DNA from 3 places in the Streptomyces sp. DH10 genome. Region 1 is predicted to be linked to each of the others. Evidence: predicted binding sites of a transcription regulator. Region 1 holds the regulator's gene; each other region holds the start of a gene.

Evidence for each region. The regulator HrcA, encoded in region 1, represses chaperone genes, less so after heat shock. The targets are predictions, from matches to a motif close to TTNGCACTCNGNNNNNCNGAGTGCNAA.
Region 2: groES (co-chaperone GroES) is a predicted target of HrcA. The motif match lies at 8,732-8,758, and genes of this name have one in related genera.
Region 3: groL (chaperonin GroEL) is a predicted target of HrcA. The motif match lies at 8,711-8,737, and genes of this name have one in related genera.

What each region holds. Positions count from the first base shown of each region.
Region 1 covers NZ_JARVKU010000014.1:28,151-38,661, forward strand. Annotated here, with positions in the region: gene QC385_RS26645 (HAMP domain-containing protein) at 1-2,220, opposite strand, end outside; gene QC385_RS26650 (SpoIIE family protein phosphatase) at 2,560-4,653, shown strand; gene hemW (radical SAM family heme chaperone HemW) at 4,681-5,913, shown strand; gene QC385_RS26660 (DUF3097 domain-containing protein) at 6,050-6,853, opposite strand; gene QC385_RS26665 (MBL fold metallo-hydrolase) at 6,885-7,616, opposite strand; gene hrcA (heat-inducible transcriptional repressor HrcA) at 7,788-8,804, shown strand; gene dnaJ (molecular chaperone DnaJ) at 8,804-9,940, shown strand; gene QC385_RS26680 (nitronate monooxygenase) at 10,155-10,511, shown strand, end outside.
Region 2 covers NZ_JARVKU010000003.1:350,859-361,369, forward strand. Annotated here, with positions in the region: gene QC385_RS08605 (LacI family DNA-binding transcriptional regulator) at 1-295, shown strand, start outside; gene QC385_RS08610 (endo-1,4-beta-xylanase) at 395-1,744, shown strand; gene QC385_RS08615 (LCP family protein) at 1,876-2,880, shown strand; gene QC385_RS08620 (YciI family protein) at 3,010-3,366, shown strand; gene QC385_RS08625 (RNA polymerase sigma factor) at 3,648-4,871, shown strand; gene QC385_RS08630 (class I SAM-dependent methyltransferase) at 4,905-6,068, opposite strand; gene QC385_RS08635 (polysaccharide deacetylase family protein) at 6,948-7,871, shown strand; gene QC385_RS08640 (polysaccharide deacetylase family protein) at 7,868-8,623, shown strand; gene groES (co-chaperone GroES) at 8,905-9,213, shown strand; gene groL (chaperonin GroEL) at 9,330-10,511, shown strand, end outside.
Region 3 covers NZ_JARVKU010000002.1:162,550-173,060, reverse strand. Annotated here, with positions in the region: gene QC385_RS04415 (GNAT family N-acetyltransferase) at 1-533, shown strand, start outside; gene QC385_RS04410 (DUF4031 domain-containing protein) at 506-793, opposite strand; gene QC385_RS04405 (hypothetical protein) at 790-1,173, opposite strand; gene QC385_RS04400 (MurR/RpiR family transcriptional regulator) at 1,229-2,131, shown strand; gene murQ (N-acetylmuramic acid 6-phosphate etherase) at 2,184-3,119, shown strand; gene QC385_RS04390 (DUF397 domain-containing protein) at 3,232-3,366, shown strand; gene QC385_RS04385 (hypothetical protein) at 3,389-3,961, shown strand; gene QC385_RS04380 (carboxylesterase/lipase family protein) at 3,963-5,519, opposite strand; gene QC385_RS04375 (NADH:flavin oxidoreductase) at 5,619-6,746, opposite strand; gene groL (chaperonin GroEL) at 6,927-8,549, opposite strand; gene QC385_RS04365 (cold-shock protein) at 9,572-9,775, opposite strand; gene QC385_RS04360 (ubiquitin-like small modifier protein 1) at 10,223-10,498, opposite strand.

The DNA.
Region 1 (10,511 bases):
CAGGTCGCGGTGGCCCTGCATCAGGGCGGCGAGCCGGGCCAGGTTGGACTCCAGCCAGTCCTTCGCGCGGGTCGTCTCGCGCAGGTTGGCCACCATCAGGTTGATGTTGTCCTTCAGCTCGGTGACCTCGCCGCGGGTCTCGACCGTGATCGAGCGGGACATGTCGCCCTGGGCCACGGCGGAGGCCACCTCGGCGATCGCGCGGACCTGGGTGGTGAGGTTCGAGGCCAGCTCGTTGACGTTCGTCGTCAGGCGCTTCCAGGTGCCGTAGACGCCCTCGACCCGGGCCTGGCCGCCGAGCTGGCCCTCGGAGCCGACCTCGCGGGCCACGCGCGTGACCTCCGAGGAGAAGGAGGACAGCGTGTCGACCATCGTGTTGATGGTGGTCTTCAGCTCCAGGATCTCGCCACGGGCGTCCACGTCGATCTTCCGGGACAGGTCGCCCTGCGCCACGGCCGTCGCGACCTGGGCGATGTTGCGCACTTGGGAGGTGAGGTTGTCGGCCATGGAGTTGACGTTGTCCGTGAGGTCCCGCCAGACGCCGGAGACGCCCAGCACCTGGGCCCGGCCGCCCAGCCGGCCGTCGGTGCCGACCTCGCGGGCGACGCGCGTGACCTCGTCGGCGAAGGCGCGCAGCTGCTCCACCATCGTGTTGACGGTGTCCTTCAGTTCGAGGATCTCGCCGCGGGCGTCGACCGTGATCTTCTTCGACAGGTCGCCGTTGGCCACGGCCGTGGTGACCTGGGCGATGTTGCGGACCTGCGAGGTCAAGTTCAGCGCCATGAAGTTGACGTTGTCGGTGAGGTCCTTCCAGACGCCGGAGACGCCCCGGACCTGGGCCTGACCGCCGAGGTTGCCCTCGGTGCCGACCTCGCGGGCGACGCGGGTGACCTCGTCGGCGAAGGCGGAGAGCTGGTCGACCATCGTGTTGATCGTCGACTTGAGCTCCAGGATCTCGCCCTTGGCCTCCACCGTGATCTTCTTGCCGAGGTCGCCCTGGGCGACGGCCGTCGACACGAGCGCGATGTTGCGCACCTGGGAGGTGAGGTTGTCGGCCATGAAGTTGACGTTGTCGGTGAGGTCCTTCCAGACGCCGGAGACGCCCCGGACCTGGGCCCGGCCGCCGAGGTTGCCCTCGGTGCCGACCTCGCGGGCGACGCGGGTGACCTCGTCGGCGAAGGCGGAGAGCTGGTCGACCATCGTGTTGATCGTCGACTTGAGCTCCAGGATCTCGCCCTGCGCGTCGACCGTGATCTTCTGGGACAGGTCGCCGTTGGCCACGGCTGTCGTCACCTGGGCGATGTTGCGGACCTGCGAGGTCAGGTTCGACGCCATGAAGTTGACGTTGTCGGTGAGGTCCTTCCAGACGCCGGAGACGCCCCGGACCTGGGCCCGGCCGCCCAGCTGGCCTTCGGTGCCGACCTCGCGCGCGACGCGGGTGACCTCGTCGGCGAAGGCGGAGAGCTGGTCGACCATCGTGTTCACGGTCAGCTTCAGCTCCAGCAGCTCGCCGGTCGCCTCCACCGTGACCGTGCGGGTCAGGTCGCCGCGCGCCACCGCCGTCGTGACCGCCGCGATGTCCCGCACCTGGGCCGTCAGCCGGGCCGCCATCGCGTTGACGGCCTCGGTCACGTCGCGCCAACTGCCCGAAAGCCCCTTCACCTTGGCCCGGCCGCCGAGCCGCCCCTCGGTACCCACCTCGCGCGCGACCCGCGTCACCTCGCCGGTGAACAGGGAGAGCTGGTCCACCATCGTGTTCACGGCCCGGCCGAGGCGCCGCAGGTCGCCGCGTAACTCCCGGGTGCCGTCGTGCAGATCGACCCGCTGGGTCAGATCGCCACCGGCCACCGCGTCCAGCACGCGTGTGGCGTTCGCCGCCGGGGCGACCAGGGCGTCGAGCAACTGGTTCACGTCGTTGACGCGGGACGTCCACAGGCCCTGACCCGGGCTGGCCGAGAGCCGCTCGTCGAGCCGGCCGTACCGCACCAGCTCCCGTCTCACCCGGCGCACCTCGGTGGTGAAGTGGACACTGCGGTCCATGATCTGGTTGAAGACCGCGGTGAGTTCGGCCACCATCCCGTGGCCGGTTTCCGGCACCTTGGTGAAGTCGCCGTCGCGCGCGGCTGTCATGGCTGCGAGCAGGGGACGGAGATCGGATGCACGAATCTGACCGTCTTCGTGCCCGTCTTCGACCACAGGAGTAGCACTGTTCTCACTCATGGCGGGCCACTTCGGTAACTCGGCGCTTATGGGCGTGGTCAGTCTGTCACCCTGTCGGCATCGACTGTGGCGTATTCGTACGAACTGCCCGGGGAGCTGTCCATGGGGGCCATTCCGACGCAACGGGAGACCGCCTCCCGTGCCTCAGAGGCGCCTGCCCACGCTTCGGAGACGCCGGTGCCCGTGCACGAGGGGGCCGTCTCCGAGGAGTGTGCACTGTCTTCCGAGGCGCCGGGGCCCGCGTCCGGGGCGCCCGTGCTGAACACTGAGGCGCCCGTGGCCGCGTCCGAGGTGTCCGTGCCTGGGTCCGGGGAGTCCGTGGCCGCGTCCGAGGTGCCCGTGGTCGCTTCAGGGGCGCCCGTGATCGCTTCGGAGGCGCCTGAGAAGGAGCGCGCGCGGGCGTACGCGGCCCTGTCCGGCAGCTCTCTCGCGCCGGGCTCCGCCCGCGCCCTGGTGCGCGCGGCGCTCGCCGAGTGGACCGGGCTCCAACTGCCCGGCGCCGAGCACCTCACCGACCGTCTCGCCGACGACGCCATGCTCGTCGTCAGCGAGCTCGTCACCAACGCCGTCGTGCACGCCGGCACCGACGTCGAGCTGGAGTGCCGGCTGGAAGCCGACGACAACGACACGGCCGCGCTCGTCGTCGAGGTCTCCGACCACCACCCCTCACGCGCACCGCGCGGCGGCGAGCCGGAAACGCCGCACGACATCCCGGAGTACGGGCGCGGCCTGCGGCTCGTCGGCGCGCTGGCCGAGGCCTGGGGCATCACGTACCGCACGGGCCGGAAGACGGTGTGGGCGCGGCTGCCCGCCGGGGTCTGCGCGGCGGCCGAGCAGATCGAGGCGTACGCCGGGGAGCACGCGCTGGCGCGCGGGCTGCGGGTGGCGGAGATCCTGGCGCCGGAACCTCCCCATGGTCAGGACGACCGGGAGGGCGATCGGGGCCGGCGGCGCTCCGGACGCGGTGGGAACGAGCCACCGGATGAGCACGCCCTGCGGGAGGCGCGCGAGGTACGGGACGCCGATGACCCCGGCGGCTCCCCCGACCTGCGCGACTGGCACGACCTGAGGGACTGGCGGGACCGGTACGAGGACTGCGACGGCCGTGACGGACGCGACGGCGCCTGGCTGGGCCGCGGTGCCCTCTCCTTCCTCGCCGAGGCCTCCGACCTCCTCGCCGGACAGCTGGACGAGGACCTGGTCGCCGCCCTCGCCGGGCAGTTGATCGTGCCCCGGCTGGCCGACTGGTGCGCGGTGTGGCTGGAGGACGAGGCCACCGGCGGCGGCTGGGGCGGCGGGGCCGGAGCGGGCGGTCCCCGCCTGGCCCGGGTCTGGCACGGCAGCGAGAACCGCATCGAGGAGCTGCGCCGGGCCCTGGAGAAGGACGCGCCGCACCCGTCCGACCCGTTGGGGTCCGGGCCGGTCGACTACCCCTGGCCCGGTGAGGCGCTCGGTGACGAGCCCGGTGAGCCGGGCTCGGCCCTCGCGTACCGGCTCGTCGCCGGCGGACGCCCGCTGGGCACCCTCGTCATCGGACGGTCCGGTGCCGCCGGTTTCCCGGACGAGATCACCGGCCTCGCCGAGGACCTCAGCCGCCGGGTCGCGCTCGCCATCGGCGCCGCCCGCCAGTACGCCCGCCAGGCGACCATCAGCGCCGTACTCCAGCGCGGACTGCTGCCTGGCGCCGTGGCCGAGATCCCCGGGGTGCGCAGCGCCCTCGTCTACGAGCCGTGCGACAAGGGCGGGCCCAGCGGCGACTTCTACGATCTGTTCCCGGCCGGTGACGGCCGCTGGTGCTTCGCCGTCGGCGACGTCCAGGGCAAGGGCCCCGAAGCCGCCGTCGTGATCGGCCTGGCCCGGCCCTGGCTGCGGCTGCTGGCCCGGGAGGGCTACCGGGTCGCCGACGTCCTGGACCGCCTCAACCAGCTCCTGCTCGACGACGCCACGGAGGCCGCGGACGCGGCGGCCCGCGCGCTGGTGGCCGCGGGCGCCCGCCCGACCCCGCCCGGCGACGGCCCCCAGACGCGCTTCCTGTCCCTGCTGTACGGCGAGCTGGTCCCCTTCGACGGCGGCGTCCGCTGCACCGTCGCCTCCGCCGGGCACCCGCTGCCCCTGCTGCTCGGGACGGGCGGTGAGGTCCACACGGCCGCTCAGCCCCAGACCCTCCTGGGCGTCGTCGAGGACGCCACGTACACCAGCGAGACCTTCGAGCTGCGGTCCGGCGACACGCTGCTGTGCGTCACCGACGGCGTGACCGAGCGCCGCTCCGGGTCCCGCCAGTTCGACGACGGGGACGGGCTCGCGACGGCGCTGGCCGGGTGCGCGGGGCTGGACGCCGAGCTGATAGCCGAGCGGATCAGGCGGCTGGTGCACGAGTTCGGGGCGCGGCCCCCGGCGGACGACCTGGCGCTGCTGGTGCTCCAGGCGGATTGACCGCCCGGGTGCTGGACAATGGAACGTATGCCTTCCGCACTCCCCGACGGCGAGCCCGTCCCCGACGACGGCGCGCTGCCCGCGTCCGCCCTCGCCGGGGCCGCCGACCGCCCGCTCGGGTTCTACCTGCACGTTCCGTACTGCGCGACCCGCTGCGGCTACTGCGACTTCAACACCTACACGGCGACCGAGCTGCGCGGCACCGGTGGTGTGCTGGCCTCGCGCGACAACTACGCCGAGACGCTGGTCGACGAGGTCCGGCTGGCGCGGAAGGTGCTGGGGGACGACCCCCGGCCCGTTCGTACGGTGTTCGTGGGCGGGGGTACGCCCACCCTGCTCGACGCCGGTGACCTGGTGCGGATGCTCGCGGCCGTCCGTGACGAGTTCGGGCTCGCGGAGGACGCCGAGGTCACGACCGAGGCGAACCCGGAGTCGGTGGATCCGGCGTATCTGGCGGCCCTGCGCGAGGGGGGCTTCAACCGGATCTCGTTCGGCATGCAGAGCGCGAGGCAGCATGTGCTGAAGGTGCTGGACCGGACGCATACGCCCGGGCGGCCCGAGGCGTGTGTCGCCGAGGCCCGGGCGGCCGGGTTCGAGCATGTGAACCTCGACCTGATCTACGGCACGCCGGGGGAGTCCGACGACGACTGGCGGGCCTCGCTCGACGCGGTGCTGGGAGCCGGGCCGGACCATGTCAGCGCGTACGCCCTGATCGTCGAGGAGGGGACGCAGCTGGCTCGGCGGATCCGCCGGGGCGAGGTGCCGATGACCGACGACGACGTCCACGCCGACCGGTATCTGATCGCGGACGAGATCCTCTCGGGCGCGGGCTTCGAGTGGTACGAGGTGTCGAACTGGGCGACCTCGGAGGCGGGGCGGTGCCTGCACAACGAGCTGTACTGGCGGGGCGCGGACTGGTGGGGGGCCGGGCCGGGCGCGCACAGTCATGTGGGCGGGGTGCGGTGGTGGAACGTGAAGCATCCCGGGGCGTACGCGGGGGCGCTGGCGGCGGGGCGGTCGCCGGGTGCCGGGCGTGAGGTGCTGTCGGAGGAGGACCGGCGGGTCGAGCGGATCCTGCTGGAGTTGCGGCTGCGGGACGGTGTGCCGTTGTCGTTGCTGCGGGAGGAGGGGCTTGCGGCGTCTCGGCGGGCCTTGTCCGAAGGGCTGCTTCAGGAGGGGCCGTATGCGGAGGGGCGGGCTGTACTGACGTTGCGCGGGCGGTTGCTGGCGGACGGGGTCGTGCGTGATCTGGTGGACTGAGGTGCTCGGCGTCTGTGCCGGGGCCGGGGCGATGCACACCTCGGCGCGACGAGGTGCCGCTCTCTGTGGGACGGGTGCCGCCCTGGGGGCACCTCCCAGGCCCTTAAGGCACTGGGGGAGGCACGTATGCCCGCAGCTAGGCCGTCACGAAGTCGATCAGTTCCTCCACCCTGCCCAGCAGCTCCGGCTCCAGGTCCTTGTACGACCGGACCCCCGACAGGATCCGCTGCCAGGCCGCGCCCGTGTTCTCCGGCCAGCCCAGCGCCCTGCACACGCCCGTCTTCCAGTCCTGGCCGCGCGGGACCCGGGGCCAGGCCTCGATGCCCAGGGACGACGGTTTCACCGCCTCCCAGATGTCGATGTAGGGGTGGCCGACGACCAGGGCGTGGTCGCTCGTCACCGACTCGGCGATGCGCCACTCCTTGCTGCCCGGCACCAGGTGGTCCACCAGGACGCCGAGGCGGGCGTCGGGGCCGGGGGCGAAGGAGTCGACGATGGACGGCAGGTCGTCGACGCCCTCCAGGTACTCCACGACCACGCCCTCGATGCGCAGGTCGTCGCCCCAGACCTTCTCGACCAGCTCGGCGTCGTGCCGGCCCTCGACGTAGATGCGGCCGGCGCGGGCCACGCGTGCGCGGGCACCGGGGACGGCGACCGAACCGGAGGCCGTGCGGGCGGGACGTGCGGGGCCGCCCGCCGAGGGGCGGATCAGCGTCACGGACCTGCCCTCCAGGAGGAAGCCGCGCGGCTCCATGGGGAACACCCGGTGCTTGCCGAAGCGGTCCTCCAGGGTGACCGTGCCCGCCTCGCAGCGGATCACCGCGCCGCAGAAGCCGGTCCCGGCCTCCTCGACGACCAGACCCGGCTCCGCCGGAACCTCGGGCACCGGCTGCTGCGGCTTCTTCCACGGCGGGGTCAGATCGGGCGAGTACTGGCGCATTCGAATGACGATAGGAGAAGCCGGCGAGCGGTCACGGAGACACGCCGAAACGCGCCGCCAGCGAGTCCCGCTGGGCGCGGACGAACGCCGCGTCCACCACCGCTCCGTGACCGGGCACGTACAGCGCGTCCTGCCCGCCCAGGTCGAGCAGGCGGTCCAGGGCGGCCGGCCAGTGCGACGGCACGGCGTCGGGGCCCGACTGCGGCTCGCCGGACTCCTCGACCAGATCGCCGCAGAACACCACCTCCGGATCACCCGGCACCAGCACCGCCAGATCGTGCGCGGTGTGCCCGGGGCCCACGTTCGCCAGCAGCACCTGGCGCCCGCCGCCCAGATCGAGGGTCCACTCACCGGAGACCAGGTGGCGGGGCGGGACCAGCCGGTCCGCCGACTCCCGCGCGGTGGTCTCCGCCAGGCCGTTGCGTACCGCGTCGGCGCGCAGCTCCTCGCGGTCCCGTACGCGCGTCAGCACCGTGTCCACGCCCACCGCGCCGAACACCTCCGCGTCCGTGAAGGCCGCCACACCGAAGACGTGGTCGAAGTGGGGATGGGTCAGCGCGAGATGTGTCACACGGTGACCGGTGAGCGACTGTGCCTGCTCGCGCAACCGCGCGCCCTCGGCCGGGCTGGACCCCGCGTCGATCATGAGGACCGCGCCCTCACCGGCGACCAGCCCCGCCGTGCAGTCCCACACCGGAAGCCGGCACCGCCCCACCCCGCCGGCCACCCGCTCCCACCCGAGCTCTTCCCAAGTCACCGTCATACGGCGACGCTAACGGTGACCCCCGCCCGGGGCACGGCAGCACGGGACCAGCCTTGCCGGGGCAGTACCCCGCAGCCGTACACTGGGCGGGGAATGCTGGCACTCGCACGCGCAGAGTGCCAGGCACGACAGGCAGGACACCGGGCGGACGATTTCTGGAGGTGTGCGCGAATGCTCAGTGAACGCAGGCTTCAGGTGCTGCGCGCCATCGTCCAGGACTACGTCGGCACCGAGGAGCCGGTCGGCTCCAAGGCCCTCACCGAGCGGCACAGCCTCGGCGTCTCCCCGGCCACCGTCCGCAACGACATGGCGGCCCTCGAGGACGAGGGGTACATCGCCCAGCCGCACACCAGTGCCGGGCGCATCCCCACCGACAAGGGTTACCGGCTGTTCGTGGACAAGCTGGCCGGCGTCAAGCCGATGACCGCGCCCGAGCGGCGTGCGATCCAGAACTTCCTCGAGGGCGCCGTCGACCTCGACGACGTCGTGGCGCGTACGGTACGGCTGCTGGCCCAGCTCACACGCCAGGTCGCCGTCGTGCAGTACCCGTCGCTGACCCGCTCGACCGTGCGGCACGTGGAGTTGCTCTCCTTGGCGCCCGCGCGCGTGATGCTCGTGCTGATCACGGACACCGGGCGGGTCGAGCAGCGCGTGGTCGACTGCCCGGCACCCTTCGGCGAGGCCTCCCTCGCGGATCTGCGCGCGCGGCTCAACAGCCGTGTGGCGAACCGCCGTTTCACGGATGTGCCGAGTCTGGTGGAGGATCTGCCGGAGGCGTTCGAGCACGAGGACCGGGGTACGGTCTCCACGGTGCTCTCCACACTTCTGGAGACGCTCGTCGAGGAGAACGAGGAGCGGCTGATGATCGGCGGCACCGCCAACCTGACCCGCTTCGGGCACGACTTCCCCCTCACGATCCGGCCGGTGCTGGAGGCGCTTGAGGAGCAGGTGGTGCTCCTCAAGCTGCTCGGCGAGGCGCAGGATCCGGGCGTGACCGTACGTATCGGTCATGAGAACGCCCACGAAGGACTCAACTCCACGTCCGTCGTGTCGGTCGGCTACGGTTCGGGCGGCGAGGCTGTCGCCAAGCTCGGCGTGGTCGGACCGACCCGCATGGACTACCCGGGAACGATGGGAGCGGTACGCGCAGTGGCACGGTACGTCGGACAGATCCTGGCGGAGTCGTAGTGGCCACGGACTACTACGCCGTACTCGGCGTGCGCCGCGACGCGTCGCAGGAAGAGATCAAGAAGGCCTTCCGGCGGCTCGCGCGCGAGCTGCATCCGGACGTCAACCCCGATCCGAAGACCCAGGAGCGGTTCAAGGAGATCAACGCCGCCTACGAGGTGCTGTCGGACCCGCAGAAGAAGCAGGTCTACGACCTCGGCGGCGACCCGCTCTCGCAGGCCGGAGGCGGCGGCGCGGGCGGCTTCGGGGCCGGCGGCTTCGGGAACTTCTCCGACATCATGGACGCGTTCTTCGGCACGGCGTCGCAGCGCGGACCGCGCTCGCGCACCCGCCGCGGCCAGGACGCCATGATCCGCATCGAGATCGAGCTCGACGAGGCGGCCTTCGGCACGACGAAGGACATCCAGGTCGACACGGCGGTCGTCTGCAACACCTGCAGCGGTGAGGGCGCGGCGCCGGGGACCTCCGCTCAGACGTGTGACATGTGCCGCGGCCGCGGTGAGGTGTCCCAGGTCACGCGGTCCTTCCTGGGCCAGGTCATGACCTCGCGTCCCTGCCCGCAGTGCCAGGGCTTCGGCACGGTCGTCCCGACCCCCTGCCCGGAGTGCGCCGGCGACGGCCGCGTCCGCTCCCGTCGCACGCTGACGGTGAAGATCCCCGCCGGTGTCGACAACGGCACGCGCATCCAGCTCGCCGGTGAGGGCGAGGTCGGCCCCGGCGGCGGCCCCGCGGGCGACCTGTACGTCGAGATCCACGAACTGCCCCACTCGCAGTTCCAGCGGCGCGGCGACGACCTGCACTGCACGGTCACGCTCCCGATGACGGCGGCCGCCCTCGGCACGAAGGTGCCGCTGGAGACGCTGGACGGCTTGGAGGAGGTCGACATCCGGCCCGGCACCCAGTCCGGCCAGTCGATCCCGCTGCACGGCCGTGGTGTCACGCACCTGCGCGGCGGCGGACGCGGCGACCTCATCGTCCACGTCGAGGTCCAGACCCCGAGCAAGCTGGACGTCGAGCAGGAGCGCCTGCTCCGCGAGCTGGCCAAGCTGCGTGGCGAGGAGCGGCCTCAGGGGCAGTTCCAGCCCGGGCAGCAAGGACTGTTCTCGCGGTTGAAGGACGCGTTCAACGGGCGGTGACGCGGGTGGCCCGGCCGCTGCTGGGGGTCCGGGGGTCGGACCCCGGGCAGGCACGGTCAGCCGGGGCAGCAAGGACTGTTCTCGCGGTTGAAGGACGCGTTCAACGGGCGGTGACGCCGGCTCCCCCGGGGGCTTGGAGGTGCCTGTTCCTCTGGTCTATGCCACACGGCAGGCCGGTTTCGGGGTTGTTCGGAGGACGTGACAACATGCGGTCATGTCCTCCGCGCTGACCGATCTCTTCCCCCACCCGATCGTGCAGGCCCCCATGGCGGGCGGCGTCTCCGTACCGAAGCTCGCCGCCGCCGTGTGCGAGGCGGGCGGGCTCGGTTTCCTCGCCGCCGGGTACAAGACCGCCGACGGGATGTACCAGGAGATCAAGCAGCTCCGCAGCCTCACCGGCAGGCCTTTCGGAGTGAACCTCTTCATGCCGCAGCCGGAGTACCCCGGCGCAAGCACCGGCTCCACCGGAGCGGCTGGCACCGCGCCCCCTTCTGCCGCCGCCATCGACGTCTACGCCCACCAGCTGGCCGGCGAGGCCTCCTGGTACGAGGCCGAGCTCGGTGACCCCGAC
Region 2 (10,511 bases), on a different contig from region 1:
CGCCGTCTTCGCCGGGAACGACCTCCAGGCGCTCGGACTGTACGAGGCCGCGCGCGAGCTGGGACTGCGCATCCCCGAGGACCTGAGCGTGGTCGGGTTCGACGATCTGCCGGTGGCGCCCCTGGTCGGGCCGCCGCTGACGACCGTACGGCAGCCGCTGACGGAGATGGCCGAGGCCGCGGCCAAGCTGGTCCTCGACCTCGGTCGCGAGGCCGGCACCCCGGCTGCCACCCGCGTGGAGCTGGCGACGAGCCTGGTGGTGCGCAGCAGTACGGCGGCGCCCGCGGGCGGCTGACCGCCGACCGCTGTTGCCGTATTGACGGGTGTTCCGAGCGTCTCCACACTGCACCGAAGCCAATCGGTTGCACCACCGAAACTTTCGGAGGCACCCGCAATGAGATCGCTGAGCTCGGGCTTACTCGCATCCCTGCTGGCCGGAGTCGTCGCGGCCGGTTCCCTGCTGCTCTCGGCCCCCGCGTCACACGCCGCCGACACTCCGCTGCGCGACCTCGCCGAAGCCAAGGGCAAGGTCATGGGCACGGCGGTCACCGGCTCGAAACTCACCGGCACCTACGGCGAGATCGCCGGGCGCGAGTTCAACTGGCTCACCCCCGGCAACGCCATGAAGTGGGGCACCGTCGAGCCGAGCCGAGGCAGCCACGACTGGGCCGAGGCCGACCGGATCGTGGACTTCGCCGAGGCCCACGGTCAGCAGGTGCGCGGCCACACCCTCCTCTGGCACCAGCAGAACCCGGGCTGGCTGACGAACGGCAGCTGGACCCGGGACCAGCTCAGCGCCATCGTCCAGGACCACATCGCCACCGAGGTCGGCCGCTACAAGGGCCGGCTGGCCGCCTGGGACGTGGTCAACGAGCCCTTCAACGAGGACGGCACCTACCGCCGGACCCTCTTCCACGACACCCTCGGCCAGGACTACATCGCGCAGGCCCTCACCTGGGCCCGGGCCGCCGACCCCAGCGCCAGGCTGTACATCAACGACTACAACGTCGAAGGCGTCAACGCGAAGAGCACGGCCCTCTACAACCTGGTCAAGTCGCTGAAGGAGCGCGGAGTCCCGATCGACGGAGTCGGGCTCCAGGCCCATCTCATCGTCGGCCAGGTGCCCTCGACGATGCGGCAGAACATCCAGCGCTTCGCCGACCTGGGCGTCGACGTGGCGATCACCGAGCTGGACATCCGGATGCAGCTGCCGGTGACGCAGGCGAAGCTGACCCAGCAGGCCGCCGACTACAAGGCGGTCATGAACGCCTGCGTGGCGGTCGCGCGCTGTTCCGGCGTCACCGTCTGGGGCTTCACCGACTCCGACTCCTGGATTCCGGACACCTTCCCCGGCGAGGGTGCGGCCACGCCGTACGACGAGAACTACCAGCCGAAACCGGCGTACCACGCCATCGGGGAGGCCCTCGGCGGGACGACGACCCCGCCCACGGGCGCCTGCTCGGCGACGTACAGCGTCACCAGCCAGTGGGACACGGGCTACACGGGCCAGGTGCGGATCGCCTGCTCGGGGGCCTCGCTGTCGTCGTGGAAGGCGGACTGGGCGTTCGGCGCCGGGCAGCGCATCACACAGGCCTGGAACGCGAGCTGCACGCAGTCGGGCGCGGCGGTCAGTTGCGTGAACGCCCCCTACAACGGGTCCGTGCCGGACGGCGGTTCGGTCACGTTCGGCTTCAACGGCTCGTGGAGCGGGAGCAACCCGGTGCCCGTGGTGACTCTGGGGTGAGGCAGGGCCGACAAGGTCGAGAAGTCTGAGAATTTCCGAAGAAAACCGCCCCGGGGGTCCTGCTCGTAATAATTCGGACTTACGTTCTGCCCGTGACGGGACGCGACGGGAACGGGGACGCGGGCAGAGCAATGGGCCGGCGGTCGAGAGCGCTGCGGATCGCCGGCTTCTCCCTCGCGGGTGCGCTGGTGCTGGGCGTCGGGGCGGCGGGCTGGGCCTACCGGCATCTCAGCGACAACATCACCAGCGTCGACATCGACAACGCGCTGGGCGACAACCGCCCGCCGAAGCCGGAGGTCACGCCGTCCACCTCCGCATCGGCCCTGCCCAGCGAGGCGCTCAACATCCTGGTCCTGGGCTCCGACTCGCGCAGCGGCGAGGAGAACCGCAGGCTCGGCGGCGGCGACAGCTCCGGTGCGCGCTCCGACACGGCGATGGTCGTCCACCTCGACGCCGGGCGGACCGGCGCGACGGTGGTGAGCATCCCGCGCGACACCCTGGTCACCCGCCCCTCCTGCCCGCGCCCGTCCGGCGGGTCGACGGCCGTCGCGTACAACTCCATGTTCAACGACGCCTACGCGGTGGGCGGTCCGGTCTGCGCCGTGAAAACGGTCGAGGCGGTTACCGGCGTCCGTATGGACCACTACATCGAGATCGACTTCTCAGGCTTCGCGAAACTCGTCGACGCGCTCGGCGGCGTCACCGTGACCACGGACGAGGACATCGCCGACGACGACAGCCATCTGCACCTCAAGGCGGGCACCCACCACCTGGACGGCACCCGGGCCCTCGCCCTGGCCCGCACCCGGCACGGCATAGGCGACGGCAGCGACCTGGGCCGCATAGGCCTCCAGCAGAAGCTGGTGAGGGCGCTGCTGGAACAGATCGCCGCGCAGAACCTGCTCACCGACCCGGCGAAGCTGTACCGGGTCGCGGACGCCGTGACCGCCGGCCTCACCACCGACACCGGCCTGGACTCCCTCGCCGAGCTGACCCGGCTCGGGCAGAGCCTGAAGGATCTGTCGGCGAGCGCGGTACGGACCGTGACGATGCCGGTGGTGCGGGCGCCGTCGGATCCCAACCGGGTGGTGGCCGAGGAGCCGGAGGCGCGGGAGCTGTGGGAGTCGCTGCGCTGACCTGCAAAAACGCGCTCGGAAGAATTCTCTGAGAAAAGTCCGGCGAGCGTGTCGATCCGGACGTCTCCCGATCGACGCAGGGGTGAGAGCGAGGAGAGGCCTCGCTCCGCAGAGCCCCGAGGAGTCACCATGCCGCGCTTTCTCACCCTGATCCGCATCGACGAGAAGAACGCCCCCGCCGAGGGCCCGAGCCCCGAACTCCAGGAGCGGATGGGCAAGCTCCTGGAGGAGATCACCAAGGCCGGAGTCATGCTCGACACGGCCGGGCTCACCCCGACCGCGGACGGCAGCCGGGTGACCTGGGAGGACGGGAAGCTGTCCGTCACCGACGGGCCGTTCACGGAGTCCAAGGAGGTCATCGGCGGCTACTCGATCAGCCAGTGCAAGGACAAGGCCGAGGCGATCGAGTGGACCAAGCGATTCCTGTCCGTGCACGAGGACTACTGGACGATCACCGCTGAGGTCCGGCAGATCGCCGAGGGCTGACCGGTCCTCCTTGGCCGGGAGGCGCCACGGGTGTCTGATGGTGGGCTGTGACCCCGCAGCCCACCGCCGACCCGAGCGGCACCACCGCCGAGCCGAGCGGCACCGCCGCTGATTTGAGCCGCGCCACGGCCGGTTCGAGCGGCACCGCCGCTGATTCGAGCGGCGCCACGGCCGGTTCGAGCGGCACCGCCGCTGATTTGAGCCGCGCCACGGCCGGTTCGAGCCGCACCACGGCCGATCCGAGCCGCGCCACGGCCGACCCGAGCGGCACCAGCACAGCCATCGAAACCGTCTTCCGCATCGAGTCGCCCCGCATCATCGCCGGCGTCGCCCGGGTCGTCCGGGACGTCGGCATCGCGGAGGAACTCGCGCAGGACGCGCTGGTCGCCGCGTTGGAGCAGTGGCCGCGGGACGGGGTGCCCGACAACCCGGGCGCCTGGCTCATGGCCACCGCCCGCAACCGCGCCGTCGACCTGGTCCGCCGCCGCGAGAACTACGCCCGCAAGCTGGCGGAGATCGGCCGGGACCTGTCGACGGTGTCTCCCCCGGAAGAACCCGCCGACCCGGACGGCATCGACGACGACCTGCTTCGCCTGGTCTTCACCGCCTGCCACCCCGTCCTGTCCACCGAGGCCCGCACCGCCCTCACCCTGCGCCTCCTCGGCGGCCTCACCACGGCCGAGATCGCCCGCGCGTTCCTGGTCCCCGAGCCGACCGTCGCCCAGCGCATCGTCCGCGCCAAACGCACCCTGGCCACGCGGAACATCGCCTTCGAGGTGCCCTACGGCCCCGACCGCGAGGCCCGCCTCGGCTCGGTCCTCGACGTCATCTACCTCGTCTTCAACGAGGGATACGCAGCCACGGCCGGCGACGACTGGCTCCGCCCGTCCCTGTGCGAGGACGCCCTGCGCCTGGCCCGTGTGCTCTCGGCCCTCATGCCGAAGGAACCCGAGGTGCACGGCCTGACAGCTCTCCTGGAGTTCCAGGCGTCCCGCACGGCAGCCCGCACGGGCCCCTCCGGCGAACCGGTCCTCCTCAAGGACCAGAACCGCGCCCGCTGGAACCGCATGCTCATCACCCGCGGCATCGCCGCGCTGGGCAGGGCCGAGGCCGCCTGCTCCGGCGCACCGGGCCCGTACCTCCTCCAGGCCGCCATCGCCGCCTGCCACGCGCACGCGTACTCCTACGAGGAGACCGACTGGACCCGCATCGCCACCCTGTACGGCGTCCTGGCCGCCCGCTCCCCGTCCCCGGTCGTGGAACTGAACCGCGCGGTGGCCGTCTCGATGGCCGAGGGCCCGGCCGCCGCCCTGGCCATCGTCGACTCCCTGCTGGCCGACCCCGCCCTGCGGGACTACCACCTGCTGCCCAGTGTGCGCGGCGACCTCCTGTCCCGCCTCGGCCGCACGCAGGAGGCCCGGGCCGAGTTCGAGCGGGCCGCATCGCTGACGCGCAACGAGCGGGAAAGGGAGCTGCTGTCGCGGCGGGCGGCGGAACAGGCCTGACGGCTGCTGCCCGCGCAGCGTGCCGGCTCCTGCCTACGCGGGGTGCCCGATGAGCATCGCCGGTGCTCCCGCCACCCGCGTCAGGAACACCGTGGCCGAGTGGCGGCCCTGGGGCTTGACCTTCCTGCGGAGCTCCTCCGGCTCGACCGCCGAGCCCCGCTTCTTCACCGTGAGGTTGCCGACCTCCCGCTCCCGCAACAGGGCCTTCAGCTTCTTGACGTTGAAGGGGAGATGGTCGGTGATCTCGTAGGCGGTCGCGTACGGGGTCGGGTGCAGTGCGTCGGCCGTGACGTACGCGATGGTCGCGTCGAGCAGTCCGCCGCCGACCTCGTCGGCCACCTCGGCGACCAGATGGGCCCGGATGACGGCACCGTCGGGCTCGTAGAGGTAACGGCCGGGCGGGCGGACCGCCGGGTCGGGCAGGCCGCGGGAGAGCAGCGTGCGCGGGCCCGGCAGCAGGGTGGCCCGTACGGCCCCGGGCGCGGTGCCGAACCACAGCACCGCCTCCTTCACATCGCCGCCGTCGGAGATCCACTCGGCCTCGGCGTCCTCGGGGACCGCCTCGTGCGGGATGCCGGGGGCGATCTTCAGCGCGGCGGCGCGAGGGGCGCGGCGGGCGGCGGAGACCGCCCAGGACAGCGGCGGCGAGTACGCCTCGGGGTCGAAGATCCGGCCCCGGCCGCCGCGCCTGGCCGGGTCGACGAACACGGCGTCGTACCCGGCCGTGTCCACCTCGGTGACATCCGCCTCCCGCACCTCGATCAGGCCTGACAGGCCCAGGGCCTCGGCGTTCGCCCGTGCCACCGCGGCCGTCGTCGGATCACGGTCGACGGCCAGGACCCGGATCCCGGCCCGGGCCAGCGCGATCGCGTCACCGCCGATGCCGCAGCACAGGTCGGCGACCGAGGTCACGCCCGCCTCCGCGAGCCGCCGCGCCCGGTAGGCCGCCACGCTCGCCCGGGTCGACTGCTCGACCCCGTTCGGCGTGAAGAACATCCGTCCCGCGTCCTCGGCCCCGAACTTCACCACCGCCCGCTGCCGCAGCCGCGCCTGGCCCAGCGCCGCCGACACCAGCTCGGCGGGGTGCTCGCGACGCAACCGGGTCGCGACGGCCAGCTCCCGCGCCGGATCGGTGTCCCGCACCTCGTCGAGGAGGGCGCGGCCTTCGGGGCTGAGGAGGAGGGCGAGGTCGTTCACCGGATCATTGTCGGCCACGGGTGGTGGGAGTGGTGGGGGTGGTCTCGGCGGCGGGGCGGGGCGGTCTGGGCTGGGGTGGCCGTCGGTCCAACTTGGGGGGCGGGTCGGTCCGGGCCTGGGACACGGACCGACCGGGGCCGGGGATGCGGGTCGAACTCGGGCCGGGGATGCGGGCCGGGTTCGGGCCAGAGACGCGGATCGGGGTTGGAGCCGGGGATGCGGGCCGGGTTCGGGCCGGGGACACGAACCGATCCGGGCCGGGACACGAACCGATCCGGGCCGGGACGCGGACCGGGTCCGGGCCAGAGACGCGGATCGGTTCGGGACAGGGACACCGGTCGGTCCGCGCGCGGGCGCCGGGCGCCGGGCGCCGAGCTCCTGCTCTGCGGGCGTCCGCTGCCCCGGCTGCCCCGGTTGCGCCGGCTGCCCCGGCTGCCCCGGTTGCGCCGACGGCGCCGGCTGCCCCGGTTGCCCCGGCTGCGCCGGGAGCGGCGCAAACGGCTCCGCCATCCTGCGGCGCCGCCGGAACCGGCACGGCCGACCCAGTGGTCCGCCGTGCCGGGCAGGCCCAGGCGCGGCCCGGGGCGACCCGGCGCGGCGCGGCACGGCATGACCCGGCCCGGCGCGGTCCGGCCCGGCGCAGCCCGACCCAGCCCGGTCCTGCCCAGCCCAGCCCGGTCCGGCCCGGCCCGCGGACCTGGTCCGTGCTCCGTCCGCGTGCTCGCCCGAAGGCCGGCCCCGGCCCGGGTGAACCGGCATGGTCCGTCCGCGTGCGCGCGGAGCCGGACCGGACCGCGTGTGGGCCAGTCGGTGGATGGTGCGCCGCCGGTCGCGGTGTCGGGGCCGATCCGGGAAGGCCGGCTGCGAGGATCCCGCATCATGCGAGCAGTCGTACAAAATGACAAAAGCCGGGCATCTGGCGGTGTGCGGATCGGCCTCGCCGTGCTCACCCTCGCCGCCATCGCCTCGGGCTGCGCGCAGGGCGACAGCGGCCGGATCCCCCCGGCCGGCGGCCAGCAGCCCCTTGACGCGCCCCCGGCCCGCGCGCTCGACTCCTACGCCTCCAAGCTGCGCGCCGCGCACGCCGCCCGGATCGTCGCGGCGCAGCGCTGGGGACTGAGAAGGGTCCCTCTGACCGCCCCGCCGGTCCCAGAGAAGAAGCCGAGGATCAGGACCCGTGAGGGCTTCGAGGTGGAAGACCACCGGCGACGGAACCTGCCGCCCGTCTTCACCACGGTCCCCACCCGGGACAAGGTCGTCTTCCTCACCATCGACGACGGCGCCGAGAAGGACCCGGCGTTCCTGCGGATGATGAGCGACCTGAAGATCCCGTACAGCGCCTTCCTCAGCGGCTACCTGATCAAGGACGACTACCGCTACTTCGAGAAGATGCAGGACGCAGGTGTGGTCCTGAACAACCACACCCTCCGCCACCGCTATATGCCGGGCCTGTCGTACCGGGCGCAGAAGCGCGAGATCTGCGGCATGCAGCGCCTCATCGAGAAGCGCTACGGCAAGCGCCCGGTCCTCTTCCGCCCGCCCTTCGGCAGCTACGACAGGGCGACCCTGCGCGCCGCCAAGGCCTGCGGAATCGAGTACGTCCCCCTCTGGAACGAGGAGGTCTTCGCCGACCGCTGGGAGTACCGCGAGTGGGACCGCAAACTCCACCCGGGCGACATCGTCCTCACCCACTTCCGCGGCCGCGGCCAGTGGCAGGGCACGATGCCCGACATGATCCGCCGCTTCCTGAACAAGGTCACGGCCGAGGGGTACGCGGTGGGCCGGCTGGAGGACTACCTGTGAGGCGGCGGTCGCCGGTCGCCGTGGTGTGCGCGGGGGTGATCCTGCTGGCGGGCTGCGCCGGGGCCGCGGGGGAGCGGACGGCGGCGGACGGCCGGGGCCAGTCACCGACGCACGCGTCGAGCGACGTCCGCTGGCCGGACCGGGACGACCGAGGTGACCGACGCGGTCTCCCGCCCGTCGTGGACCACGTCCGCACCCGCGACCGGGTGGTCTTCCTGACCTACGACGACGGCGCCGAGCGCGACCCCCGCTTCATCGGCCTCGTCCGCGAACGGCGGCTCCCGGTCAGCATGTTCCTCACGGACAGCGTCGTGGGGCCCGGCTACGGCCACTTCGCCCGCCTGCGCGCGGTCGGCGCGTCCATCCAGAACCACACCCTCGACCACCCCGCCCTGCGCGGCCTGCCCTATGCCGGCCAGCGCGCCGAGATCTGCGGCCAGCAGCACAAACTCCGCTCCCGCTTCGGCATCCGTCCCCGCCTCTTCCGCCCGCCGTACGGGGCGTACGACACGACGACCCTGCGCGCCGCCGCCGACTGCGGCATCCGGGCGGTCGTCCTCTGGAGGGCGTCCCTGGGACCCGACGGCGCCCTGACGTACACCCGCGGCAAGCCCGGCCTGCGCCCCGGCGACGTCATCTCGCTGCCGTCCGGCGAGACCGCCACCCTGACGCTGACCGAACGGACGGAGCGCCTGCTGCGAGAGATCGAGGGAAGGGGGCTGCGGGTGGGGCGGTTGGAGGACTACCTCTGAACCTGTGGGCGCCGGATGGCGCCGGCCCCCAGAGGCCAGGACCCCGACGCCGGGTGCCCAGCACAAACGTCCGCCGACCCGGCTCCACGGCCGACGCGCCGCCGGCAATTGGCACTCCGCTTGACCGAGTGCTAATCGCAGTCATAGTCTCGGCTCTGGCACTCCCCACTGGAGAGTGCCAACACAGCGACGGGCAGGTCCGGCACCCGCGACGACGGATCCACCTGGTCGCCACCTCAGACAGTTAACCCCGTGAGATCTCCGAAGGGGGAGGTCGGATCGTGACGACCACCAGCTCCAAGGTTGCCATCAAGCCGCTCGAGGACCGCATTGTGGTCCAGCCGCTCGACGCCGAGCAGACCACCGCCTCTGGCCTGGTCATCCCGGACACCGCCAAGGAGAAGCCCCAGGAGGGCGTCGTCCTGGCCGTGGGCCCGGGCCGCTTCGAGGACGGCAACCGTCTTCCGCTCGACGTCTCCGTCGGCGACGTCGTGCTCTACAGCAAGTACGGCGGCACCGAGGTGAAGTACAACGGCGAGGAGTACCTCGTCCTCTCGGCCCGTGACGTGCTCGCGATCGTCGAGAAGTAATTCACCCCAAGCACATTGCTTTGAGCTGCGCCCCTGGCCCCCCGCGATCGATAAGAAGCCGGGCGCCCGGGGCGCAGTGCCGTTAACCCTGATTCCGGAAGAGGGCTCACGCTCCCATGGCGAAGATCCTGAAGTTCGACGAGGACGCCCGTCGCGCCCTCGAGCGCGGCGTCAACAAGCTTGCCGACACGGTCAAGGTGACGATCGGCCCCAAGGGCCGCAACGTCGTCATCGACAAGAAGTTCGGCGCCCCCACCATCACCAACGACGGTGTCACGATCGCCCGCGAGGTCGAGATCGAGGACCCGTACGAGAACCTCGGTGCCCAGCTGGTCAAGGAGGTGGCGACCAAGACCAACGACATCGCGGGTGACGGTACGACCACCGCGACCGTGCTCGCCCAGGCGCTCGTGCGCGAGGGCCTGAAGAACGTCGCCGCCGGCGCCTCCCCGGCCGCCCTGAAGAAGGGCATCGACGCCGCCGTCGCCGCGATCTCCGAGGACCTGCTCGCCTCGGCCCGCCCGATCGACGAGAAGTCCGACATCGCCGCCGTCGCCGGGCTGTCCGCCCAGGACCAGCAGGTCGGCGAGCTCATCGCCGAGGCGATGGACAAGGTCGGCAAGGACGGTGTCATCACCGTCGAGGAGTCCAACACCTTCGGTCTGGAGCTGGACTTCACCGAGGGCATGGCCTTCGACAAGGGCTACCTGTCGCCGTACTTCGTGACGGACCAGGAGCGCATGGAAGCCGTCCTGGACGACCCGTACATCCTCATCACGCAGGGCAAGATCTCCGCCATCGCGGACCTCCTGCCGCTGCTGGAGAAGGTCATCCAGTCCAACTCCTCCAAGCCGCTGCTGATCATCGCCGAGGACGTCGAGGGCGAGGCCCTGTCGACCCTGGTCGTGAACAAGATCCGCGGCACCTTCAACGCCGTCGCGGTGAAGGCCCCCGGCTTCGGTGACCGCCGCAAGGCGATGCTGCAGGACCTGGCGGTCCTCACCGGCGCCACGGTCGTCTCCGAGGAGGTCGGCCTCAAGCTCGACCAGGTCGGTCTGGACGTCCTCGGCTCCGCCCGCCGCGTCACCGTCACCAAGGACGACACCACGGTCGTCGACGGCGCCGGCAACAAGGACGACGTGCAGGGCCGCGTCGCCCAGATCAAGGCCGAGATCGAGAGCACCGACTCCGACTGGGACCGCGAGAAGCTCCAGGAGCGCCTCGCGAAGCTGGCCGGCGGCGTGTGCGTCATCCGCGTGGGTGCCGCCACCGAGGTCGAGCTCAAGGAGCGCAAGCAC
Region 3 (10,511 bases), on a different contig from region 1:
GCCGCGAGCCGGTCACCGAGTGGCGCTGGTCCAACAACCTGGTGCTGCCGACCGACCGGCTGACCCTTCAGGGCGTCACTCCGGCGGCGGCCGATGACCTGGGCACGGTCGGCGACGGCGGCTTCGAGTGGCTCGGAGGCGAACCGGCCGAGGGCACCCGGGTGGGCGCCGGGCTGGTGTTCAAGCAGTACGAGGACGGCGTCCACCGGCCGGAGTGGGGCATGTACGTCCTGGTCCGGCGCGAGGACGGCCGCGCGCTCGGCGCCATGGGCTTCCACGGCGTCCCGGACGAGTCGGGGCGGGTGGAGGTCGGCTACGACCTGGTCGAGGCGGCCCGTGGCCACGGCTACGCCACCGAGGCGCTGCGCACGCTGTCGGCGTGGGCGCTGTCCCGGGACGAGGTACGGACCGTCGTCGCGAACGTCGAGCGGGACAACACGCCCTCGCACAACGTCCTCGCCCGCGCCGGGTTCAAGGCCGTCGCGGAGGACACCGAGCAGGTCTCCTACGAACTGCGCGAACCCGGCGACTGAGCCCGCCCCTTGGGCCGCCGCAGTCCCGCCCCGTGCAGCAGCCGCACCACCTCGCGGCTGCTGACCTCCACGGCCCCGGCCGCCACGACGTCCGCGTACCGCTGGGCGGGGACGTCGTAGTGGTCGCGTTCGAAGGCGCGCCGGGGCACACCGAGGCGTTCGGCGAAGGTGTGCAGCTCCTCGTAGGAGACGTCGCTGATCAGGTGGGACCACATGCGGCCGTGGCCGGGCCAGGTCGGCGGGTCGATGTAGACGGTCACGAGGGCGCCGTTCCGCCGAGGGCCTCGCCCAGCGATCCCAGCGCCGCGACCTTCACGCCCGCCTCGCTGCACACCCAGTGCGGGTCGGCCCCCAACTCCGGCTCCACCTGGAGCGCGTGCGGCTCGCCGGTGCCGCACACCGGGCACAGCGGCCAGCGGCCGTAGCGCTCCAGCAGGGCGTCCTGCACGTCCTGCGCGACCAGACCGGCGACGTACTGCGCGCCCTCCGGCCACTGTTCGACCCACCACCGCCGCTGCACGACGGACTCCTCGACCAACGACACGACGTCCGCCTCGGCGACGCGTCCCGCGACGAGGTCGGCCAGCACGAGGGCGCGCGCGGCGTGCAGCGCCTGCTCCAGGGGGCTGATGGGGTCCATGCCCCCATTGTGCGCACTCTTGACCCCGACGCCGAGCCGAAAATATCTTTCAGAGGTGACCTCAAGAGTGAAGGAAAGTTTCGGCACCCCGCCGGCACCCGCCGCCCTCGCGGCCAAGGTCCGCACGCTGGGCCCGTCGATGACGCGTTCCATGCAGCGCGTCGCCGAGGCCGTCGCGGGCGACCCGGCCGGCTGCGCGGCCCTCACGGTCACCGGCCTCGCCGAACTCACCGGCACCAGCGAGGCGACCGTCGTACGCACCGCCCGGCTGCTGGGCTATCCGGGTTACCGGGACCTGCGCCTGGCCCTCGCCGGCCTCGCCGCGCAGCAGCAGTCCGGCCGCGCCCCGGCCATAACGACGGACATCGCGGTCGACGACCCGATCGCCGACGTGGTCGCGAAGCTCGCCTACGACGAGCAGCAGACCCTCGCCGACACCGCCGCCGGTCTCGACACCGTCCAGCTGGGCGCGGCCGTCACCGCGCTGACCGGTGCCCGCCGCACGGACGTGTACGGCGTCGGGGCGTCGGGGCTGGTCGCCCAGGACCTCACGCAGAAGCTCCTGCGCATAGGGCTGGTGGCGCACGCGCACAGCGATCCGCACCTGGCCGTCACCAACGCCGTGCAACTGCGCGCGGGCGACGTCGCGATCGCCATCACGCACTCCGGGTCGACGGGGGACGTCATCGAGCCGCTGCGGGTCGCCTTCGAGCGCGGGGCGACGACGGTGGCGATCACCGGCCGTCCCGACGGCCCGGTCGCGCAGTACGCCGACCACGTCCTCACCACGTCCACGGCCCGGGAGAGCGAGCTGCGTCCCGCGGCGATGTCGTCCCGGACCGGTCAGCTTCTTGTGGTGGACTGCCTGTTCGTGGGGGTGGCGCAGCGGACGTACGAGACGGCGGCGCCGGCGCTCTCGGCGTCGTACGAGGCGCTGGCCCACCGGCACCGTTCCTGAGCCGGCCCCGGCCGGCACCGGAAGCACGGAAAGACACAGAAAGAGCCGTCCCATGACCTCCACCTCCGACCCCCGTGATCTCAGAGCCGAGTTGGAGTCCCTGACCACCGAGGCGTTCCGGCCGGACCTCGCCGGCATCGACCGGCTGCCCACCCTCGACATCGCCCGGCTCATGAACGGCGAGGACGCCACCGTGGCCGGGGCGGTCGCGGCCCGGCTGCCCCAGATCGCCGCCGCTATCGACGCCCTGGCCGAGCGGATGGCCCGGGGCGGCCGCCTGGTCTACGCGGGTGCGGGCACGGCGGGCCGGCTGGGCGTCCTGGACGCCTCCGAGTGCCCGCCCACCTTCAACACCGACCCCTCCCGGGTCGTCGGGCTGATCGCGGGCGGCCCGCAGGCCGTGGTCACCTCCGTCGAGGGCGCGGAGGACTCCCGGGAACTGGCCCGTGCCGACCTGGAGCCGCTCGGCCTGACCCCGGACGACACGGTGGTCGGCATCTCGGCCTCCGGCCGCACCCCGTACGCCATCGGCGCGGTCGAACACGCCCGCGCCCACCGCTGCCTCACCATCGGCCTCGCCTGCAACTCCGGCAGCCCGCTCGCGGCCACCGCCGAGCACGGCATCGAGATCGTCGTGGGTCCGGAACTGCTCACGGGCTCCACCCGGTTGAAGGCCGGCACGGCACAGAAGCTCGTCCTCAACATGCTTTCGACGATCACGATGATCCGCCTGGGCAAGACCTACGGAAACCTGATGGTCGACGTCCGCGCCTCCAACGACAAACTGCGCGCCCGCTCCCACCGCATCGTCGCCCTCGCCACCGGCGCCGGCGACGAGGAGATCGAACGCGCCCTGGCCGCCACCGACGGCGAGGTGAAGAACGCGATCCTGACCATCCTGGCCGACGTGGACGGCCCGACGGCGGCCCGCCTGCTGGCGCGGTCCGACGGCCATCTGCGCGCGGCCCTGGCGGCGGCGACGGACTGACCGGTCATGCCCGCGGGGCGACGCCCCCCTCCACGCAGAGTTGGCAAATCGCCACACAGCGTGTCCGCACCGCCTCTAACCTGGCCATACACGGCGTGAGACAAGCCGATGTGTGCGACAGGGAGTTGCCCCGGCCAACGACCACGCCACGCTCGTGCCCGTCCGCGACTCCAAGCACCCGTCCGGCCGGGTCCTGCTCTTCACCACTCCGGCCTGGTCCGCTTTCCTCACCCACATCACGAGGTGACGCTCCCGGCGACAATGGGCCCATGAACCACGCCCAGCTCACCGCTCTAGGCCGCGCCCTCCGTCTCCTCGGCGAGCACGGCGAAGCCCTCGGCTCCGACACCCCGGACGCCAAGCTGCACGAGGTCAAGGCGGACCTGCGACGGGCCCTGGACCTGCTGGAGGAGAGTGTCAGCAGCGCCCCGCCCACCACGCGCTGCCCCGAGCATCCCAACGGACCGGTCGACGAGGGCGCGCCGGACGGCTGCCTGCTGTGCGAGACGCGGCGCAGGGCCGCCCGCCGGGCCGAGTTCAACGGTCCCGCCCCGCACCACCCGCAGCCCACCGAGCCCGTGCAGACCCGCTACGGCCTGCGCGGTGACCGCCCCCAGCCCCAGCAGCGCTGGCTGGCGGAGCTGTGGAACGGCCAGGCCTGGCAACTGTGCGGCACCCCGCGCCGGGACCGCCGGGAGGCCGAGCTGTTCATCGCCGCCCAGCGCCGCGCGCCCCGGGCCGCCATGGCGTACCGGCTGGTGCACGAGTTCACCGACTACGAGGTGCTGCGCGTGTGGGGTACGCCGGTCAGGGTCGACATCGAGCCGATGGGCAACCTGTGACTCACAGCAGGGGCAGGGCGGAGAAGTCATGGCCCTCCCACAGGCGCCGCGACCTGTCCTCCGGGTACACCCGCACCGCCGGCTCCGCGTCCAGCACCTGCACCAGCCGCTCCGCGTCTTCGTACGCCGGCCAGCCCGGGTCCCCCGTCCTCGCGAACGCCGTCCAGGACTGACGGAAACGGGACGACAGCGCCTCGGCCTCGGCGGACGGCTCCGTGCCCGCGAACAGCAGAAGTCCCAGGTCCGCCCCGAACGTGCCGAAGAGCAGGGGGATGTCCAGGCCGTGGCAGGCGCCCAGCGCGCCGCCGTTGCCCGGGGCCGGCCAGGTCAGTTCGTAGACGTGTGCGCGGCCGCCGCCCGCGCGCTGCGCCTCGGCCAGGTGCAGGGAGGGCATGTTGAACAGCCAGTCCGTCTGGACGCGTTCGTAGAGTTCGCCGGGGGTGGCGTCGGGGAAAGCCGCGCGGTAGGCCTGTTCGCCGTCGGGGCCGGGGGCGAAGAGGCGAAGGGCCGCTGTCGCCCTCTCCTCGGAGATCTGGCCGAGTCGGCCCGCCATGGCGACGAAGAGGCGGTACTCGTCGCGGTTGTGGCCGACGAGCAGGTCCACGTCCTTCGCCGCACCGGCCGCCAGCGCCTGCCAGGGCGAGACCGGCAGGACCTCGCCGTCGACAACGGGCGAGAAGGGCGTCACCGTCGGCGCCGCCTGGCCCCAGCGGTCGACGTACTGGAGCATCTTGCCGCTCAGCGACTCACCCGCCGACGTCAGTTCGCGCGGGGCGATGGCCGCCAGGTCGGCGACCGTGGGGCGCAGCCCCATCTCGGCGGCGAGAGCGGCACCGATGTCACGGGCCAGGGCGTCCGAGAAGAACGTCCCCGGCACGCTCTGCGCGATCACCCGCCGGAACAGGCCCGCCGCCCTCGGCATGGCCAGCAGCGAGGCGATCGAACCCGCGCCCGCCGACTCGCCGAAGACCGTGACCTGGCCGGGGTCGCCGCCGAACGCCTCGATGTTGTCCCGTACCCACTCCAGCGCGGCCACCTGGTCGAGCAGGCCGCGGTTGGCGGGCGCCCCCTCGATGTGGGCGAAGCCCTCCATGCCGACGCGGTAGTTGAGGGACACGACCACGAGATCACCGTCGGCCGCGATGCGCCGGGCGTCGTAGCCGGGGCTGCCGGAGTGGCCGAGCTTGTAGGCGCCGCCGTAGATCCAGACCATCACCGGGCGGCGGGCGCCCGGGTCGGGTTCGGGGGTCCAGACGTTGACCGTGAGCCACTCGTCGCCCTCGGGCACGTCGAGCAGGCCCGGGCCGCCGAGGTTGCCGAGGTCCTGCGGCGGCGGCGGGCCGAAGGCGTACGCGTCCCGTATGCCGTCCCAGGCGTGGGCGGGGCGCGGTGCCATGAAACGGGCCTCGCCCACGGGGGGTGCGGCGAAGGGGATGCCACGGAAGACGGCGAGTCCCTCCTCCCTGCGGCCGCGTACGGCGCCGGCGGCGGTGCGCACCACCGGTTCGGGCTGCTCTGCCGGGGCGCCGGTCGGGGGGTGGGACTCGGTCGTCGTCATCTCTGGGTCTCCTCAGGGGTGCCGGTGAACAGGCGCTCGGCCAGTGTCCTTGACTGACGCAAGCGAATCCAGGGCACCCCGGATGCGGATCCCGTGGGATCAGCTGAGCGTCTTCAGCGCCGCCGGGTCGTAGGGCGCCAGCTCCTCGAAGCGGCCGGACAGGACCTTCCGCGCCCACTGCGGGTCCTGGAGCAGGGCGCGGCCGACGGCGACCATGTCGAACTCGTCGCGCTCGAAGCGGTCCAGGAGGTTGTCGAGGTCGCCGATCTCGGCGCCCTCGCCCTGGAAGGCCTTGAGGAAGTCGCCGTTCAGGCCGACCGAGCCGACGGTGATGGCGGGCTTGCCGGTGAGCTTCTTGGTCCAGCCGGCCAGGTTGAGGTCGGAGTCGTCGAACTCGGGCACCCAGTAACGGCGGGTGGAGGCGTGGAAGGCGTCGACACCGGCCGCGGCGAGCGGAGTCAGGATGGCCTCCAGCTCCTCGGGCGTCTCGGCGAGGCGGGCGTCGTAGGCGTCCTGCTTCCACTGCGAGTAGCGGAAGATGACGGGGAAGTCGGCGGAGACGGTCTCGCGGACGGCCGCGACGATCTCCGCCGAGAACCGGGCGCGGGCGACCGGGTCGCCGCCGTAGGCGTCGGAGCGGCGGTTGGTGCCCTCCCAGAAGAACTGGTCGAGCAGGTAGCCGTGGGCGCCGTGGATCTCCACGCCGTCGAAGCCGATGCGCTCGGCGGCGGCAGCGGCCTCGGCGAACGCGCCGATGACGGCGTCGACGTCGGCCTGGGTCATGGCCTTGCCGGTGGGCTCGTCGGCGCCGATGCGCAGGCCGGAGGGGCCGACGGCCGGGGCGTCCGCGACCGGGGGCTCGCCCTGGTTGCGGACCATGCCGATGTGCCACAGCTGCGGCACGATCGTGCCGCCCGCGGCGTGCACCGCCTCGGCGACCTTCGCCCAGCCCGCGAGCTGCTCCTCACCGTGGAACCGCGGCACGCGGTCGCTCTGCCCGGCCGACTCGTGGCCGACGTAGGTGCCCTCGGTGACGATCAGGCCGACGCCGGCGGCGGCGCGGCGGGAGTAGTACGAGACGACGTCGTCGCCGGGGACGCCGCCCGGGGAGAACATGCGGGTCATCGGCGCCATCGCGATCCGGTTCGGGACGGTCAGGCCGCCCAGCGATACGGGCCGGGACAGGATTTCGGCGGCGCGGGAGGCGGCGGAGGCGTCGACGGTCACGTGGGGGCTCCTCTTCGGATACCGGACAGTATGTGCATACGCATAGGACGTACTGTCCAACCACCCGGACCCGCCCACCCCATCCCGTTCGCACTGTGATCCAGGACACGCCCGAGGGCGGCACCCCCTGTCGGAACAGGAAGTGCCGCCCTCGGCAAGGACGTTGATCGACCGGGTCGATCAGAAGTCCATGTCACCGCCCGGCATGCCGCCGCCGGCGGGCGCGGCGTTCTTCTCCGGCTTGTCGGCGATGACGGCCTCGGTGGTGAGGAACAGCGCGGCGATGGAGGCGGCGTTCTGCAGAGCGGAACGGGTCACCTTCGCCGGGTCGATGATGCCCTCGGCGATCATGTCGACGTACTCACCGGTCGCGGCGTTCAGGCCGTGGCCGACCTGGAGGTTGCGGACCTTCTCCACGACGACGCCGCCCTCGAGACCACCGTTGACGGCGATCTGCTTCAGCGGGGCCTCCAGGGCGAGCTTCACGGCGTTGGCGCCGGTCGCCTCGTCACCCTCGAGCTCCAGCTTCTCGAACACCTGGGAGGCCTGGAGCAGGGCCACGCCACCACCGGCGACGATGCCCTCCTCGACGGCCGCCTTGGCGTTGCGCACGGCGTCCTCGATGCGGTGCTTGCGCTCCTTGAGCTCCACCTCGGTGGCGGCACCGGCCTTGATGACGGCCACGCCGCCGGCCAGCTTCGCCAGGCGCTCCTGGAGCTTCTCGCGGTCGTAGTCCGAGTCGCTGTTCTCGATCTCGGCGCGGATCTGGTTGACCCGGCCCTGGACCTGGTCGGCGGAGCCGGCACCGTCGACGATGGTGGTCTCGTCCTTGGTGATGACGACCTTGCGGGCCTTGCCCAGGAGGTCGATCGTGGCGTTCTCCAGCTTGAGGCCGACCTCCTCGGAGATCACCTCGCCGCCGGTGAGAATGCCGATGTCCTGGAGCATCGCCTTGCGACGGTCACCGAAGCCCGGGGCCTTGACGGCGACGGACTTGAAGGTGCCGCGGATCTTGTTGACGACCAGGGTCGACAGGGCCTCGCCCTCGACGTCCTCGGCGATGATCAGCAGCGGCTTGCCCGACTGCATGACCTTCTCCAGGAGCGGGAGCAGGTCCTTGACGTTGGAGATCTTCGAGTTCGCGATCAGGATGTACGGGTCGTCGAGGACGGCCTCCATACGCTCCATGTCGGTCGCGAAGTACGCCGAGATGTAGCCCTTGTCGAAGCGCATACCCTCGGTGAGCTCCAGCTCCAGACCGAAGGTCTGGGACTCCTCGACGGTGATGACGCCTTCCTTGCCGACCTTGTCCATGGCCTCGGCGATGAGCTCGCCGATCTGGGTGTCGGCGGCGGAGATGGAGGCCGTGGAGGCGATCTGCTCCTTGGTCTCGACGTCCTTCGCCTGCTCCAGCAGGGCGGCGGAGACGGCCTCGACGGCCTTCTCGATACCGCGCTTGAGGGCCATCGGGTTGGCGCCGGCGGCTACGTTGCGCAGGCCTTCCTTGACCAGGGCCTGGGCGAGAACGGTCGCGGTGGTCGTACCGTCACCGGCGACGTCGTCCGTCTTCTTGGCGACTTCCTTGACCAGCTCGGCGCCGATCTTCTCGTACGGGTCCTCGAGCTCGATCTCCTTGGCGATGGAGACACCGTCGTTGGTGATCGTGGGGGCGCCCCACTTCTTCTCGAGGACGACGTTGCGGCCCTTGGGGCCGAGGGTCACCTTGACGGCGTCCGCGAGCTGGTTCATGCCGCGCTCGAGGCCGCGCCGCGCCTCCTCGTCGAACGCGATGATCTTGGCCATGTGAAGTGGTCCCTCCAGGACTGGGGGTGATTACTTCGGACCGCGCCCGCGCCCGCGACGGACGGCTCGCTGACCCCGTGGTTCCTTCCCACCTGGCCTGCGGGCCTCACCGACCCGGTCCTTACGTTGTCACTCTCACCTTCAGAGTGCTAACGCAATGATTAGCACTCGGGCATGGCGAGTGCAAGCGGCTCTCGGGATACGGCGACCCGCTCAGCCCCCGGCGAACAGGGGGACACCGGGCCCGATCCGCAGGCCGCGGGGGTGGCACGACGGCGGATCGGGCGAGCCGAGAAAGACCCGGGCCCACTGCCGCGGCGCGGCCGAGGCAGGCGCGAGCGGGTCCGGAAGCGAGCCGACCCGGGGCGCGAACCGCACGCCCGCCCCACGACGGACTCCGAAGCACGTCTGCACGGCGGACCTCGGGCGCGGCGGACTTCGCGCAGCGGTCCTCGGCGCGGCAGACCTCGCGCAGCGGTCCTCGGCGCGGCGAACCTCGGAGAGCGGCCACCCGGCGCGCCCGGCACCCCGCCGCCGACCCCCGAACCGGCCCCGAGAGCATGCCGTTCTGGAGCCCGCCGGACCACGGCCCCAGGACGGACTCCGAAACACCTCGGACACGGCGGACCTCGGGCGCGGCGGACTTCGCGCAGCGGTCCTCGGCCCGGCAGACCTCGCGCAGCGGTCCTCGGCGCGGCGGACCTCGACGAGCTACGGACCTCGGGCGCGGCAGAGCTCGGCGAGCGGCGGACCTCGGCGAGCGGCCGCCCGGCACCCCGCCGCCGACCCCGAACCGGTCCGGAGAGCATGCCATTCTGGAGCCCGCCGGACCACGGCACCCCCGCACCAGGACGGACTCCGAAACACCTCGGGCACGGCGGACCTCGGCGAGCAGTCGCCCGGTGCACCCGCCACCCCGCCACCCCGGACTGCCGGCCCCGAACAGGCCGAAGGGCCCGCACCCCGTGGGGTGCGGGCCCTTCAGAGAAGACCGGTCGCTTGCGCTTGGTCGTGGTGCGCGTTCAGGCAGAGACGCGAACCATGTCGGCCTGCGGTCCCTTCTGGCCCTGCGAGATCTCGAACTCGACCCGCTGGCCCTCTTCCAGGGTGCGGTAGCCGTCCATCTGAATCGCGCTGTAGTGGACGAAAACATCCGCACCACCGTCGACCGCGATGAAGCCGTACCCCTTCTCCGCGTTGAACCACTTGACGGTGCCCTGAGCCATGCCTAACTCCCCTATTACTGGCCCTTGCACAGATCCACACTTCGCGGACCCGGGTCAGACCTCACCCCCCACGGTTGGGGGCGTGCGCCGGAACGCGTCGACCGCGGCTGAATGTATCTGTCCAACTGCCGTCTGCAACAGGTCAATCGGACGAGAATTCTGGACGCGCAGGATCCGGAATGTGGGGAGAATTCGCCCGACTTCAGGGCAAGTCGGGCCACACAAAAGGAACAAAAGCCGCGAAAGACGCACACACTTTGGCTACATCTTGTCGGGCGCGCGGCAGGAATTAAGGGCTCCCGATCAGGAGATCGGCGCTGCGTTCCCCAACTGTACCGCGCTCAATCACACAGAATTGCCCCCTCCGCTTCTCTTACGGAGGGGGCAATTCGATGAGCTCTCAGTAACCGCCGTTACCGAAGGTAATAATCAAGCCGGTCGACCGGTTCAGCCACCGGCGACGGCGGGGATGATCGACACCCCGGCACCGTCCGGCGTCGCCGTCTCCAGCCCCTGCTCGAACCGCACGTCGTCGTCGTTGACGTACACGTTGACGAACCGGCGCAGCTTGCCCTGGTCGTCCAGCACCCGGGCGGCGATCCCGGTGTGGTTCTTCTCCAGATCGGCGATGACCTCGCCGAGGGTCGCGCCCTCGGCGGCGACCTCGGCCTGGCCGCCGGTGTAGGTACGCAGGATGGTGGGGATGCGAACGGTGACGCTCATGACTTCAAAACCT